DNA from 2 places in the Streptomyces caeni genome. Region 2 is predicted to be linked to the other one. Evidence: riboswitches for the same ligand, from Rfam matches in the RefSeq annotation. Region 2 holds a riboswitch; the other holds the start of a gene.
What was found. Region 2 has a riboswitch for cyclic di-AMP ahead of ACFSL4_RS17950 (C40 family peptidase). Riboswitches for the same ligand answer to the same signal wherever they lie in the genome.

Region 1 (7,601 bases), on a different contig from region 2:
GTCGCGTGCGCGAGGTGGCCGCTGCGGAAGAGCACCCCCTGCCGAACCCGCCGTCCGTCCAAGGTCGGCAGACCGCCCACGTCACGGAAGTTGCGCACTCCGGCCAGTTCCGGCTCGGTCGACGGCACCTGCTGCGTCACGGGGGCTCCTCCCATCCGTCCGTCGGCGCTGCTCGTCGACGGGCCCTTTGACGATACGACATCGGTTCATCGGGCAATCATCGATGACCGACACCGCGGCGAACCTGGGCCGAAGCATTGCCGACGGGCCACTCCACCCCCGATGATGTTGAGACCTGATCGCACCTGTTCGGATATGTGGGGGTTTGAATGTTGGAGATCGGCGCGGACGGCCGTACCTGGCTGCTGTCGGGGCCCACGAGCAGTTACGGCCTCCGGCTCACGGGAGGCGGCGAACTGCTGCACCTGCACTGGGGCCCGCGGATCGCCCTCGCTGACGCCGAGGCCCTGGCCGCGCTGCCCGCACCGCCGTACCGGCCCTTCGAGTCCCCGCTCGACGGCCGCGAGGAGTACCCGGTCGAGGGTGGTCCCCGCTTCACCCGTCCCGCCCTGTCCGTCCGCACCGAGGAGCGCCGGGGCACCGAGTGGGTCTTCGAGGCGTACGAGGCCGACGGCGAGGAACTGCGACTGCGGTTCACCGACGACGGGCTCGCGATCACCCTCCACTACCGGATGCGCGGGGATGTGGTCGAGCGCTGGGTGACCCTCGCCAACACGGGTCCCGGCCCCGTCGAACTCCTGCGGGCCGACTCCGCGACCTGGACCCTGCCCGAGCGTGACGGCTGGCGGCTGTCGCAGTTGCACGGACGCTGGGCGGCCGAGTCCCGGCTCGTACGCTCCCCCCTCACCTACGGTGAGAAGGTCATCGGCAGCCGGCGCGGCCACACCGGGCACCAGCACCTGCCCTGGGTCGCGCTCGACGTCGACGCGACCGAGGAGCACGGCGAGGTCTACGGCTGTGCGCTCGCCTGGTCCGGTACCTGGCGGATCGCGGTGGCCCAACTCCCCGACGCGCGCGTGCAGATCACCGGTGGTGTCGGGTACGACGACTCCGGACTGCTGCGGCTGGCCGCGGGGGAGGCGTTCGTCGCTCCGGTCTTCGCGGGACTGTGGAGCGACGGCGGTCACGGCGGCGCGAGCCGCGCCTGGCACGCCTACCAGCGGGCGTACGTCATCCCGGACGCGGACCGTGACCGGCCGGTGCTCTACAACTCCTGGGAGGCCACCGGGTTCGACGTCTCCGAGGAGCAGCAGGCGGCGCTCGCACGACGGGCGGCGGCGATCGGTGTCGAGTTGTTCGTGGTCGACGACGGCTGGTTCGGCGCCCGCACCAGCGACCGTGCGGGACTCGGCGACTGGAGCCCCAACCCCGACCGCTTTCCGTCGGGCCTCAAGCCCCTCGCCGACCATGTGCACGCCCTCGGGATGCAGTTCGGCATCTGGGTGGAGCCCGAGATGGTCAACCCGGACAGCGACCTCTACCGCGCGCACCCCGACTGGGTGCAGCATCAAAAGGGGCGAAAGCGGACTGAATTTCGCAATCAGCTCGTGCTGGACCTCGCCCGCGACGACGTCCGGGAGTATCTGTGGCAGCAACTCGACGGGCTGCTCTCCAGCGCCCCGATCGATTATGTGAAGTGGGACTTCAACCGCTGCTTCACCGATGCCGGCCGGCCCGGCGAATCCTATCCGCAGCGCCTGTGGGTCGATCATGTGCGCGCCCTGTACGCGCTGGTGGACCGCTTGCGTGCGGCGCACCCCACGGTCGCCTTCGAGTCCTGCTCGGGCGGCGGCGGACGCGTGGACCTCGGGGTCATGAGCCGTACGGACCAGGTGTGGACCTCCGACAACACCGACCCGCTCGACCGGCTCGCCATCCAGCACGGCTTCAGCCAGATCCATCCGGCCCGGGTCATGGCCGCCTGGGTCACCGACAGCCCGAACACGCAGCTCAACGGGCGCGTCAGCGCGCCGCGCTTCCGGTTCGTGAGTGCCATGGCCGGGGTGCTCGGCGTCGGCGGCGACCTCATGGAGTGGAGTGAGGAGGAGCTGGCCGAGGCTCGGGACTGGGTCGGTCTCTACAAGGAGATCCGCCCCGTCGTCCAGCGCGGCGAGCTGTATCGGCTGCGCCCCCCGGCGGGCGGGCTGAGTGCGGTCCAGTACGTGCTCGATGAGCAGGCGGTCGTTCTCGCCTGGCTCCAGGCGCAGCACTACGGTGAGCCGGTCGCTCCGCTGCGGTTGCGCGGACTCGACCCGGAAGCCAGGTATGAATGCCGCGAAACGGGCGAAGTGCATCGAGGTGCGGTGCTGCTGCATCACGGACTGCGGGCCGCTCTGCAGGGCGACTTCGATGCGACGGTTATCCGGCTGCGTCGCATCTGAGAGTGTTGTCCGAATTGATGCCTTCCTTCCAACTCTGCCTGGAATAGGGCCAGTAAAATCGCGGTACGTGAGCAGCGTCATATTTGTGACGGTCCGTTGTCGCCATGTTCACGTAATTGTGGCTTCTTTCCGGGGTGATTGAGGATTCCTCCGCATCTCGTGTCGACACAGGGTCACCGGTAATTTCCGCAAGGATCAAGAGAAATGGGCGCATGGGGGAAACCGAATGTTGTCCCCATGCGTCCGGGTCGCTTACGTTCCCCTCGATCCGGGTGGAACGCCGAATCCTGCCGCCGCCCGGTGCCCGCACTCTCACCCTTGCCCGGCAGGAGCGGGGGACCCACAGGCAAGACGCCTGTTCCGGTCTCCGGAACGGCTAGGGGTAAAGCCGCGCACCGCCGCGGCCGGACATCTCCAGTCCGCACCCGACAGCTCACCTCGCAGGCGCCGGAGAGGAATTCGACATGCCTGCAAAAGGTAAGCACCGCCGTCTCAAGCCCCGTCGCCTCCTGCGCTCCATGGCCGTCGTAGGAACCGGCGGCGCCGCGCTCGCACTGCCGTTGCTGGGCGCGACCGACGCGCATGCCGCCGCCCCCGCGGCATCCGTCTCCGGGAAGGCCGTCTCCGCGGCTCCGGTCGCCGCCAAGAAGGCCGCCGTCAAGGTCGCCGTCGTCAGCACCTACACGGTGAAGCCCGGCGACTGCCTGTCGCGGATCGCCGCGGACCAGCACGTCGCCGGTGGCTGGAAGAAGCTCTACCAGGACAACCGCGCGGTCATCGGCTCCGACCCGTCGCTGATCCGTCCCGGCCAGAAGCTGACGCTCGGCGGCACCGCCGTCGCGGCCGCTTCCTCCGCCGCGACGTCCCAGACCTCCGCGACCACGAAGACGACGGCACCCAAGACCGCGACCGCCGCCACCGGCTACACCCTGCCGGTCCAGGGCGTCGCCATCGGCACCAGGTACCGCGTCGCGGGCAGCATGTGGTCCAGCGGCTACCACACCGGCATCGACTTCGCCGTCCCGACCGGCACCAGCCTCAAGGCCGTGGGCGCCGGCACCGTCGCCTCCGCGGGCTGGGGCGGCGCGTACGGCAACCAGGTCGTCGTCAGGCTCGCCGACGGCTACTACGCGCAGTACGCCCACCTGTCGAAGCTGTCCGTCTCCGCCGGCCAGACCGTGACCGCCGGTCAGCAGGTGGGCCTCTCCGGCGCCACCGGCAACGTCACCGGACCGCACCTGCACTTCGAGATCCGTACGACCCCGAACTACGGCTCGGACGTGGACCCGGTCGCCTACCTGCGCTCGCACGGCGTGTCCATCGGCTGACCCGCACGGCCCGCCGGACACCGAAGGCCGGACCCCTCGTTCCCGGGGTCCGGCCTTCAGCCGTGCACTCGGTGCGCAGGACGGCCCTTTGCCCGGCGTCCCGCCCAACAGCCCCGCCCGGAGACGTGTTCCCGACGCGGCCGCCCACGCCCCGTGGCCCTTCTCACCGCCCGTCAACCCTTTCCTACGGTCGCGTAGCTCACATGGGAAGGTGAATCATGGGCCGACGTGGCAGACGATTCGAAGAATGACAACAGATCAGTGATCGGGTCGTACGTGGCGGTGGGGGACAGCTTCACCGAGGGCGTCGGCGACCCCGGCCCCGACGGGCAGTTCGTCGGCTGGGCCGACCGGTTCGCGGTCCTTCTCGCCGACCGGCGGCCGGAAGGCGACTTCAAGTACACGAACCTCGCGGTGCGCGGCAAGCTGCTCGACCAGATCGTCGCGGACCAGGTCCCGAAGGCCCTCGAACTCGCCCCGGACCTGGTCTCCTTCTGCGCCGGAGGCAACGACATCATCCGGCCCGGCACCGACCCCGACGACGTCGCCGAGCGCTTCGAGCGCGCCGTCGCCGACCTCACCTCCGCCGTCGGCACCGTCATGGTGACCACCGGCTTCGACACGCGCGGTGTGCCCGTGCTCAAGCATCTGCGCGGCAAGATCGCCACCTACAACGGGCACGTCCGGGCGATCGCGGACCGGTACGGCTGCCCGGTCCTCGACCTGTGGTCGCTCAAGACGGTCCAGGACCGGCGTGCCTGGGACGACGACCGTCTCCATCTCTCGGCCGAGGGGCACACCCGGGTCGCTCTGCGGGCGGGCCAGGTCCTCGGCATCGAGGTCTCCGCCGACCCCGATCAGCCGTGGCCGCCGCTGCCGCCGCGCGGCACGCTCGAGGTGCGGCGCGACGACATCCAATGGGCGCGTGAGCACCTGGTCCCCTGGATCGGGCGCCGACTGCGCGGGGAGTCCTCCGGCGACCGCGTCATGGCGAAGGGAGCCCTGTCCCCGGACGACATCAAGACGAGGATCGCGCAGGCCGTGTGACCCCGACCACCGCGACCGGCGCGGCCCGGGCCACGCGCCCGGGCCGCCGCCGGCGCATCCCCGAGGGGGAGCGGCCCCGGCCCTGCCGTCACGACGGGCCGGAACCCCGCGGATGCGACATCGCGTCCGCACATCGCGCGGCGGCACTTGCGACCCGGTGCTGTCAGCGGCGCCGCCCATAATGGGATGCCCGACTCGACTCCAACTGGAGGTGCCGTGACCGGTTTCCGTTCCCTGAGCTCCGGGCTCCGCTCGATGCGGCCCATCGCGTTCGGCGCGGACCCGAGCGGGGAACGCCTGGAGCGCATCCGCAGATCGCCGCATTTCGCGAACGGCGCCTTCGTGAACCCGGAGGGCACCCGGGTCCGGCCGTCCGGCAACTCCGCGGTGGAGCTGGCGAAGGTCTACTTCCGCAAGGAGGAGCGTGTCCGCCGCGCCCCGGCCGGCACGGTTCCCGTGCACCCGACCACGTACGCCGACCTGGCCCGTCCCCCGGCGAGCGGGTTGCGGCTGACATGGATGGGGCACGCCGGCGTGCTCGCCGAGATCGACGGACACCGGGTGCTCTTCGACCCGGTGTGGGGCGACCGCTGTTCCCCCTTCGGCTTCATCGGCCCCAAGCGGCTGCATCCAGTGCCCCTGCCGTCGGCCGCACTCGGTCCCGTCGACGTGGTCGTCATCTCCCACGACCACTACGACCACCTCGACCTGCCCACCATCAAGGCCCTGGCGGCCACGGACACCGTGTTCGCGATACCGCTCGGTGTCGGCGCCCACCTGGAGCACTGGGGCGTGTCTGCGGACCGGCTGCGCGAGCTGGACTGGCACGAGTCGACGAAGGTCGGCGGCATCACCCTGACCGCCACGCCCGCCCGCCACTTCTGCGGCCGGGGTCTGCGCAACGGACAGCACACGCTGTGGGCGTCGTGGTCCGTGGCCGGCGAGGAGCACCGTATCTATCACAGCGGTGACACCGGCTACTTCGACGGCTTCAAGGACATCGGCGCCGCGCACGGGCCGTTCGACGCCACGATGATCCAGATCGGGGCGTACTCGGACTTCTGGCCGGACATCCACATGACGCCCGAGGAGGGCATGCGCGCCCACCTCGACCTCCAGGGCGGGCAGCCGCACGGCGCGATGCTGCCGATCCACTGGGCCACCTTCAACCTGGCGCCGCACCCCTGGGCCGAGCCCGGCGAATGGACACTGGCCGCAGCCGGCGCGGTCGGACAGGCAGTCGCCGTCCCTGTCCCAGGCCAGCCCTTCGAGCCCGCCGGCGACCTCCCCGCACGCCGCTGGTGGCGGGATGTGTCCCCGCCGCTGAACCGCACATGGCCGGTTCCGCAGATCGCCCCGGAGGCGCCTCGCGACGATCTCGACCTCGTGGGGGAGGGCTGACCGAGGACGCACTGAAGCGGGTGAACGGGTGAATGGCGCCGAGACAGAGAGGACTGTGCTGGGCCGGCCACTGTCCTGACGGAGAACCACGAACGCGCGTGCCGAAGTGCTGTGGCGTGGCTACGCCGCCGTCAGCCCGGACGTGCGCGGGGCCGCCGACATGTACCTCCACGAGATCGCCACCACCCAGACCCGGGACCTATCGACCTGGCTCGGCAACCGCCAGACATGGCCAGAGGAATGGAACCGCACCTGGGACATGAGCAGCGCGACACTACGGCTGACGCCCGAGCTGACCCAGGAACTCGTCGAGAAGATGCACGCGCTCGTCGACGCCTACCGCGACCGGGCCGCCGACGAAGACGACGCCAACACCGCCCAGGTACGCATCCACACACACGCGTTCCCCCTCACCACGGAGTGAAAGGCCACAGCCCAATGCACCCCGAGACCCACCTTGCCCTGCACCACGTCCGCGCCGCCGAACTCCGCGCCGAAGCCGACGCGTGCCGTCTCGCCGCAGCGGCCCGGCACTCCCGGGACCTCCGTACCCGTCTCGGTTGGACCCTCGTAGAACTCGGCCTGCGGCTGGCCGCCGCCCCCAAGACGGCAGCCGCCATTCCTTAGCGCCGTTCGCGACCGCCGCCCCCATGGGGAAAGATGACCGCGAGGATGGGGAATTGGCTGACGCCGAACCCACCTGGGGTGGGATTGCATGACCGTCGACACGCCATGACTGCAACCAGAATCAGCGCCACGGTGACCATGCCTGTCACCGCAGCCGCCACCCACGCTCAGACCGGTGCCGCCCCTGTCAACGCCACTTGGTCGCCTTCCACCAGCTCCAACCTGGCGTCCAACGCACGGATGCGATCAAGCTTGGCCACAGTCGCAGAGCGGGATGCCACGACGGTCACGTCGAGCCCCGGCCGCGACCGGGCCGAGCGAGGGCCTGGCCGAGGTTGCCGGCGCTGGCGCACACCACCGCCCGGGAACCATCGTCGGCGAGCGGGCTCGCGACCGCCTCGGTGCCGCGGGCCTTGAAGCTGCGGACCGGATTCGCGGTTTCGGGCTCGATGCTCACCGTGCACCCGAGGCCGGGCTCCAGCGCCTCGCAGCGGTACAGCGGAGTGTCGAGAAAAATCGGGTCGATCACCCGGCGGGCCGCCCGGATCCGAGCGGTGTCGAGGCGCGTCTCCTGCACGGCGCAGCAGCGTAGCGCCACCGGCGGGAGCAATCGTCAGATCTTGCACATCGGTTGAGGTGGCTCGAGGCGCGCTGACCTTGCAGGTCCGCCCAGGACCCGACCGGCTCACGGTGGCCGTCCATGAGCGCGGCCAACTCTGCCGAGTCGCCGGCACGCACCCCGATCAGCGTTGGCATCGGCCTGGCAAGGATGACGGGCTCATGCCTGGCCGGCGGC
Region 2 (7,601 bases):
ATTCCCGCACTCCGACAGAACGTACGTCCTGTACATTTTTTACAGAATCGATTCCGAGGAGGCGCAAGCCATGACCCGACCGTCCGCCCGCCATGTCCTGCCCGAGTTCACCGAAGGCACCGGCTACGGACGGCGGACCCTTGACCCGTACGCGAAGCTCCTGGACGAGCGGATCGTGTTCCTGGGAACGCCGATCGACGACACGTCGGCGAACGACGTGATGGCGCAGTTCATGCATCTGGAGTACCTGGACCCGGACCGCGACATCTCGCTGTACATCAACTCCCCCGGCGGCTCGTTCACTGCCATGACCGCGGTCTACGACACGATGCAGTACGCCAGTTGCGACGTGGAGACGGTCTGCCTCGGCCAGGCGGCGTCGGCCGCGGCGGTGCTGCTCGCCGGAGGCGCGCCGGGCAAGCGGCTCGCGCTCCCCGGTGCGCGCGTGCTGATCCACCAGCCGTCCCTGCCGGAGCCCGTGCGGGGACAGGCCGCCGATCTGGCCGTCCAGGCGGAGGAGTTGACGCGCACCCGCAGGTGCCTGGAGGAGATGCTGGCACGGCACACGGGGCACACCCCGCAACGCATCGCCGCCGACATCGAGCGGGACACCGTCCTCGACTCCCGCGCCGCGGTGGCGTACGGGCTGGTCGACCGCGTCGTTCCCAGCCGCAAGACCTCGCGCACCACGCCCGGCGCGAGGTGAGCCACCGATGCTGCCGCCCGAACTCCCCCCGCTGCCGGCGCTGACCCACGCGGAGGCCGAGTTGATCGACCGTTACCTCGATGTCGTCGACCTGCTCGGCCGTGTCAACCCCGCGCACTCCGGTGACACCTACCGGGGACTGCGCGCAGCCCAGGCCCTGGTGGGCAAGGCGACGGCCCTGCGCGACGCGCTGACGCTGATGCACCTGCGCGGGGAGCACGAACTGCACGGCCCCACCCTCGCCCGCGCCCTGCGCGTCCTCGACGGCGAACGCCGCACGGGCCGCGTCGCTCTGCCGCCCGGAGCGGACTGAGCCGATTCCCCCGGCGCCTCCGGGGGAATCGGCGGACAACGGCCTCGCGCCCCGGGCCGGAAGGGTGAGCCGGACGGACCGCTCCGCAGGCATGCCGGACGGACGGCCGTCCGTCCGGCGCGGCTCAAACGGGCCAAATGGCTTACCCCAGACCGGAGTAGACACGGCTCCGGCCTCAGGCCCGCAGGAGTCGCGCAACACGGCTGCCCGCAGGGCGCGAGGCAGGACTCCGATGCAGGTCGGGGCCTGGTTCACGTCCTCAACTTCCGCCGAAAAGAGACCTGTCCACCCGAACGAGTGAGTGGTGAGTAACGCCACAAATCACCGATTCCATTGTGATTTTCGGACCCCGGTAGGTGAAGATCCCTTCCTGACGACAAGCCCCCGCCACCGCGGCGGGGCGGTTTGGGCGGACGCCGAGTCCTGCCGCCGCCCGGACGACCGGTCGACAGGAGTGGATCGGCAGGAGTGGAGGACCCGGTAAGGCGGGCCACCGGAGAGATCCGGACGGTCCTTGGGGTGAAGCCGCGCGAGCGGCCGGGCTACTTCGCCAGTCCGAATCCGACAGGTCATCCTTCACAGGCGGCTGACGAAGGGTTGCGCATGACTGCGTTCAATCGTGTCCCGTCGCTGCTGACCCGGGCCGGCACCGCCTCGGCCCTCACCCTCGCCGCCGTCGGCGGCGGCATCGCCGTCCCCGGCGTCGCCACCGACGCGGCCGCCGTGACACCGGCCACGAAGGCCCTCCGGGCCGCGGCGTCGAAGAAGGGGGCCCCGTACAAGTGGGGTGCCACCGGACCTCGCCGCTTCGACTGCTCCGGGCTCACGCTCTACGCCTACAAGAAGGCAGGCAAGAAACTGCCCCGCACGGCCGCGGCGCAGTACAACAAGACGCACCACGTCTCGTCCTCGCACCGCAGGGCCGGAGACCTGGTGTTCTTCCACTCCGGCCGGAACATCTACCACGTCGGCATCTACGCCGGGAAGGGAAAGATCTGGCACTCGCCGAGGACCGGGGACGTGGTCAGGCTCCAGAAGATCTGGACGAAGAGCGTCTGGTACGGACGGGTGAGCTGATGCGGCCGGCGGGGCGACGGCCCGCTGCGCCGTCGCCCCGCCGTGGCGTGACCAGGGCCGCAACGGGAACTCGTGCACCATGGCCGACCGAGCTCCCTACCAGGCGCGGCACGAGACTCCCCTGGAACGCGCCGACCGCAACTTCGCCGAACTGCTGCAGGAACTGCGCGTCACCCAGACCGGGGTCCAGATCCTGTTCGCGTTCCTGCTGACCCTGGCCTTCACCCCGCGTTTCCCGTCCCTGGACACGGTCCAGCGCGTCATCTACGTCACGACGCTGCTCGTCTCCGCGCTGGCCGCGGCCCTGTTCACGGCGCCCGCCGCGCTGCACCGCTCGCTCTTCCAGCAGAACGCCAAGCCCGCCATCGTGCGGGTCTCCTCCCGTCTCGCCACGATCGGGATGGGCGTACTGATGCTGGCGCTCACCGGCTCGGTGCTCCTGGTGGTGGATGTGTCGCTCGGCCGGGCCGCCGGCATCGCCGCGGGCGCGGGGACGTTCCTCGTCTGCGTGGGCCTGTGGCGCGTCCTGCCCTGGCTGCTGCGGCGCGGGCTCCTCACGGCACCACGGAATCACGGAGCGGGAGCGGACCGGGACGGGCCGGAGCGCTCCCGGTGACCGCCGCGCGGGCCGCGGGCGGTGCGGAGGAGGTGCCGCCGGGGCCCGGGCGCCCTGCGCGGCGTCCCGGTCGCCCACCACACCGGCGAGGCTGCCCGCGCCCGACGCCTTCCGCGTGCCGCCGCGCGGGGCCTTCGGACGGGTGGCGGAGCCCACCTGTGTCTGAGGGCGCGGACCGGGCCGCCGCGCCGTCACGGCTCCTGCTGCCCTCCCGCCGCGACGGACTGGACCCGCGTGGTCCACGGAAGTTCGATCGCGACCGTCTTGCCGCCCTCCCGGGTGGGCCGCACACTCACCTTGCCGCCGTACTCCGCGGTCAGCCAGCGGATGATCACCATGCCGCGGCCGTTGTCCTGCTGCACGGCGGCGGGCAGCCGTTTCGGGAAGCGGGGATGGCTGTCGGTGACGCCGATGCGGAGTAACTCGTCGCGGTCGAGCGCGAGGTCGACCGTGAACGTGGGCGACTGCCCGAAGGTGTGCTGCACGGCGTTGGTGGTCAGTTCGGAGACGATGAGGCGTACGGTATCGGCGACCTCGGAGTTCCTCGGCAGGCCCCATTCGGCGAGGATGTCGGCGACATATGTTCGAGCCACGGAGACCGAGGCGGGATCGCTCGGCAGAGTGACGGATGCTTCCTGATGATCTGCCATGGCGACGTCGTCCCTTTCCCACGGGACCGGAGTCCGACACGGAGCGGTTGGTTTCCGGTGCGGTCCCGGACTTGGTGCTGCGCGCCAGACTGCCATCACCAGGGCTCTCCCGGGTGCGTTCCCCCGGGATATGCATATATCTGTCGCCCGAAGCGGTGAACTCTCCGACGACCGAGCGTATTTGGGCCGGGCCCCGGCCCATCCTCTACCGTCGCCGTGAAACCGCGCGCCGTGCGGAGGGAGCCGCCCATGCAATACGGACCAGCGGTGCGCCGCCGCAAGCTCGGCGCCGAACTGCGCGCCCTGCGTGCCCGGTCGGGTCTCACAAGCGGCGCGGCGGCCGCGCTCGTCGGCTGGCACCAGTCGAAGGTGAGCCGGATCGAGACGGGCGCCAGCGGCGTCAAGCCGGCCGACGTACGGCTGCTGTTGGACGCGTACGCCGTCGAGGACCCCGAACTGCGCGAACTGCTGCTGGTGTTGGCGGGCTCGGAGGACGGCGGCGGCCGGCAGAACTGGTGGCACGCGTATCGCGGGGTGCTGCCGCCGGCCTACCGCGACTTCATCAGCCTGGAGTCGCAGGCCTGCGCGATGCGGACACTGGAGACCTCGGTGGTGCCGGGGCTGCTGCAGACGCCCGAGTATGCGCGGGCGGTGACGCGCGCCGCCGTCGGCACGCTGGAGGAGGCCAAGCTGGACACGCTGGTGGAGGTGCGGCTGGCCCGGCAGGAAGTGCTGCGTTCGGATCCTCCGCTGCGGCTGAGCGCCGTCCTGGACGAGGCGGTGCTGCACCGGGAGGTCGGCGGACCTGAGGTCATGACCCGCCAGCTGAGGCGGCTCCTGGACGCCGCCGCGCTGCCTCACGTGCGGCTCCAGGTCCTGCCGTTCGCCGCCGGGGCGCACATCGGCATCACCGGACCTTTCGTTATCTTCTCATTTCCGAGCAGATCTGATCTGGACGTGGTTGTTCTAGACCACTTGACGAGTAGCCTCTATCTCGAACGGGAAGAAGACCTTCAGGCCTACAGCGAGGCCTTCAACTCGCTTCGGATCCACGCACTTTCACCCGAGGAATCGTTGGAGTGCATCGCCGCGTTGGCCGGCGCTGCGTAAGGAGGCATCATGTCAGCACCGCCTCGGCATATCCCTTCGAGTGCGTCCCTGCACGGCGTGCGGTGGCTGCGCAGCAGTCGCAGTACGGGAATGAACAACTGTGTCGAGACCGCCCGTCCGGGCCCGGGGCCCTGGGCCGGGCTGGTGGCCGTGCGCGACTCCAAGAACGTGGCCGGGCCGGCCCTGTTCTTCACCCCCGGCACCTGGAAGGAGTTCCTGGACGGACTGGACTGATCGATTTCCGGGGCGGGGTCGGTCGCACGCCGTTCCGCGGCCGCGGTCGATGTCAATTCCCGGATGAATATTCCCCGCACCGCTGCGGACGAGTCATATCCGTTCACAGCCGTATGACGCTCGGTGCACGGCCGTTCCGCCGACTCACGGCCGCGTCTCGCCGATCACGCGTACGGCGTGCTCTGTCTGCCCGTCCGTGAGATCCGCACGGGCGGTCAGTCGCAGCCGTGAGACACCGTCGGGCACCGACGGCGGCCGGAAACAGCCGACGGCGACTCCCGCCGCCCGGCAGTCGGCCGCCCACCGCACGGCCTGCTCGGGGGAGGGCGCGCGCACGGAGACGACGGCGGCATCCGGCCGTACCGCCTCATGACCCTCGGCCGTGAGGCGGGCGTGCAGGGCCGTCGCCACCGCGCGCGCCCGCTCGGCACGCTCCGGCTCACGGCGCAGCAGGCGCAGGGCCGCGAGCGCGGCACCCGCCGCCGCCGGGGCCAGCCCGGTGTCGAAGATGAACGTCCTGGCCGCGTTGACCAGATGGTCGATCACACGCGCCGGGCCCAGCACCGCGCCACCCTGGCTGCCCAGCGACTTCGACAGCGTCACCGTCACCACCACGTCCGGCGCGCCCGCGAGCCCCGCCGCGTGCGGGGCGCCCCGGCCCCCGGCCCCGAGGACGCCGAGCCCGTGCGCGTCGTCGACGAGCAGGCCGGCGTCGGACTTCCGGCAGACGGCGGCCAGTTCGGCCAGCGGGGCGGCATCGCCGTCCACCGAGAAGACGGTGTCCGAGACGACGACGGCGGGTCCCGGCCGGGTCCCGAGGACCTTGCGCACGGCCTCGGGGTCGGCGTGCGCGACCACCTGGGTGGTGCCGCGGGCGAGCCGGCAGCCGTCGATCAGCGAGGCGTGGTTGCCCGCGTCGGAGACGATCAGGGAACCGTGCGGCGCGAGCGCGGTGACCGCGGCGAGGTTGGCCGCGTACCCGGAGGAGAAGACGAGGGCCGCCTCGAAGCCGCAGAAGCCGGCCAGCTCGCGCTCCAACTCGGTGTGCAGCTCGGTGGTGCCGGTGACCAGGCGGGAGCCGGTCGCGCCGCCGCCCCACGCCCGGGCCGCCCGCGCGGCGCCCTCGGTGATCTCCGGGTGGCGGGCCAGGCCCAGGTAGTCGTTGCTCGCGAGATCGAGGAGCGGGGAGTCGGCGGAACGCGGGCGCAGGGTGCGCACGAGCCCCGCCCGGCGGCGCGCGCCCGCCTGCTCGTCGATCCAGCCGAACACCATCGGTCCTCCAGGCTTTTGTAGGCAGTGCACAGACCCTAGCGGGAGGGCCTGCCACCCAGGGTGTGGCAATACCCACACGTCGAACCGTGTCCGTTGTGTGGTCCCTCCTTGGCCCGGGGCGGCCGAGTAGGACAGGATCGGCTCTCATGGACCTGCTGAACACCCTGGTGGACAAGGGGCTACGGCGCGAACCGCCGACCCGCGAGGAAGCTCTGGCCGTCCTCGACACTTCCGACGACGACCTGCTCGATGTCGTGGCCGCGGCCGGCAAGGTACGCCGCCACTGGTTCGGCCGACGGGTGAAACTCAACTATCTCGTCAACCTGAAGTCCGGCCTGTGCCCCGAGGACTGTTCCTACTGTTCCCAGCGGCTCGGCTCGAAGGCCGACATCCTGAAGTACACCTGGCTCAAGCCGGACGAGGCGTCGAAGGCCGCCGCGGCGGGCGTCGCGGGCGGCGCCAAGCGCGTCTGCCTGGTGGCGAGCGGCCGCGGGCCCACGGACCGGGACGTGGACCGGGTCTCCGACACCATCAAGACGATCAAGGACCAGAACGAGGGCGTCGAGGTGTGCGCCTGCCTCGGCCTGCTCTCCGACGGCCAGGCCGAGCGGCTGCGCGCGGCGGGCGCGGACGCCTACAACCACAACCTGAACACGTCCGAGGCGACCTACGGGGACATCACCAGCACCCACACCTACGCCGACCGGGTCGACACGGTGCACAAGGCGCACGACGCCGGCCTGTCGGCCTGCTCCGGCCTGATCGCGGGCATGGGTGAGAGCGACGAGGACCTGGTCGACGTCGTCTTCTCACTGCGGGCGCTGGACCCCGACTCGGTCCCGGTCAACTTCCTGATCCCCTTCGAGGGCACCCCGCTCGCCAAGGAGTGGAACCTCACCCCGCAGCGGTGTCTGCGGATCCTGGCGATGGTGCGGTTCGTGTGCCCGGACGTCGAGGTACGCCTCGCGGGCGGCCGGGAGGTCCACCTCCGTACGATGCAGCCGCTGGCCCTGCACCTGGCCAACTCGATCTTCCTGGGCGACTATCTGACGAGTGAGGGCCAGGCGGGCCGGGCGGACCTGGAGATGATCGCGGACGCCGGATTCGAGGTGGAGGGCGCGGACCGGGTCACGCTCCCGGAGCACCGCGCGGCGTCCGGCGGGTGCGGGTCGCACGAGGACGCCGGCTGCGGATCGCACGAGGACGGCGCCGGGTGCGGATCACACGAGGGCGTCGGGTGCGGGTCGCACCGGGACGACGCCGGGTGCGGGTCCCACGAGGGCGCCGGGTTGTGCGATTCCGCGGCCGTGCCGCCCGTGAGCGAGCCCCGTACGGACCTTGTCGCCGTGCGCCGCCGGGGCGCGGGAACGGACCTCGCGCCCAATGCGTGATCCGTCCGTGGACGAACTGCTGGCGCTCGACCGGCAGCACGTCTGGCACCCGTACGGCCCCATGCCCGGCCGCCAGGAGCCGCTCGTCGTGGAGTCGGCGAGCGGGGTGAGGCTGCGTCTGGCCGACGGTTCGGACGAGTTGGTGGACGGCATGTCGTCCTGGTGGTCGGCGATCCACGGCTACAACCACCCGGTGCTCAACGAGGCCGCGCAGGAGCAGCTGGGGCGGATG

Region 1: it holds a riboswitch for cyclic di-AMP, as region 2 does, so the genes downstream of both, ACFSL4_RS08630 (M23 family metallopeptidase) here and ACFSL4_RS17950 (C40 family peptidase) in region 2, are expected to answer to the same signal.

Annotation. Positions count from the first base shown of each region.
Region 1 is NZ_JBHUDX010000021.1:50,661-58,261, forward strand. It holds gene ACFSL4_RS08620 (tyrosine-protein phosphatase) at 1-140, opposite strand, end outside; gene ACFSL4_RS08625 (alpha-galactosidase) at 330-2,402, shown strand; cyclic di-AMP (ydaO/yuaA leader) riboswitch at 2,706-2,862, shown strand; gene ACFSL4_RS08630 (M23 family metallopeptidase) at 2,867-3,730, shown strand; gene ACFSL4_RS08635 (SGNH/GDSL hydrolase family protein) at 3,992-4,777, shown strand; gene ACFSL4_RS08640 (MBL fold metallo-hydrolase) at 4,994-6,178, shown strand; partial or broken gene ACFSL4_RS08645 (transcriptional regulator) at 6,315-6,602, shown strand; gene ACFSL4_RS08650 (hypothetical protein) at 6,617-6,805, shown strand; partial or broken gene ACFSL4_RS08655 (pyridoxal-phosphate dependent enzyme) at 7,006-7,382, opposite strand.
Region 2 is NZ_JBHUDX010000048.1:44,973-52,573, reverse strand. It holds gene ACFSL4_RS17960 (ATP-dependent Clp protease proteolytic subunit) at 71-706, shown strand; gene ACFSL4_RS17955 (hypothetical protein) at 714-1,019, shown strand; cyclic di-AMP (ydaO/yuaA leader) riboswitch at 1,424-1,619, shown strand; gene ACFSL4_RS17950 (C40 family peptidase) at 1,623-2,096, shown strand; gene ACFSL4_RS17945 (DUF6328 family protein) at 2,176-2,712, shown strand; gene ACFSL4_RS17940 (ATP-binding protein) at 2,904-3,362, opposite strand; gene ACFSL4_RS17935 (helix-turn-helix domain-containing protein) at 3,612-4,472, shown strand; gene ACFSL4_RS17930 (DUF397 domain-containing protein) at 4,482-4,706, shown strand; gene ACFSL4_RS17925 (8-amino-7-oxononanoate synthase) at 4,851-5,978, opposite strand; gene bioB (biotin synthase BioB) at 6,125-7,369, shown strand; gene ACFSL4_RS17915 (adenosylmethionine--8-amino-7-oxononanoate transaminase) at 7,362-7,601, shown strand, end outside.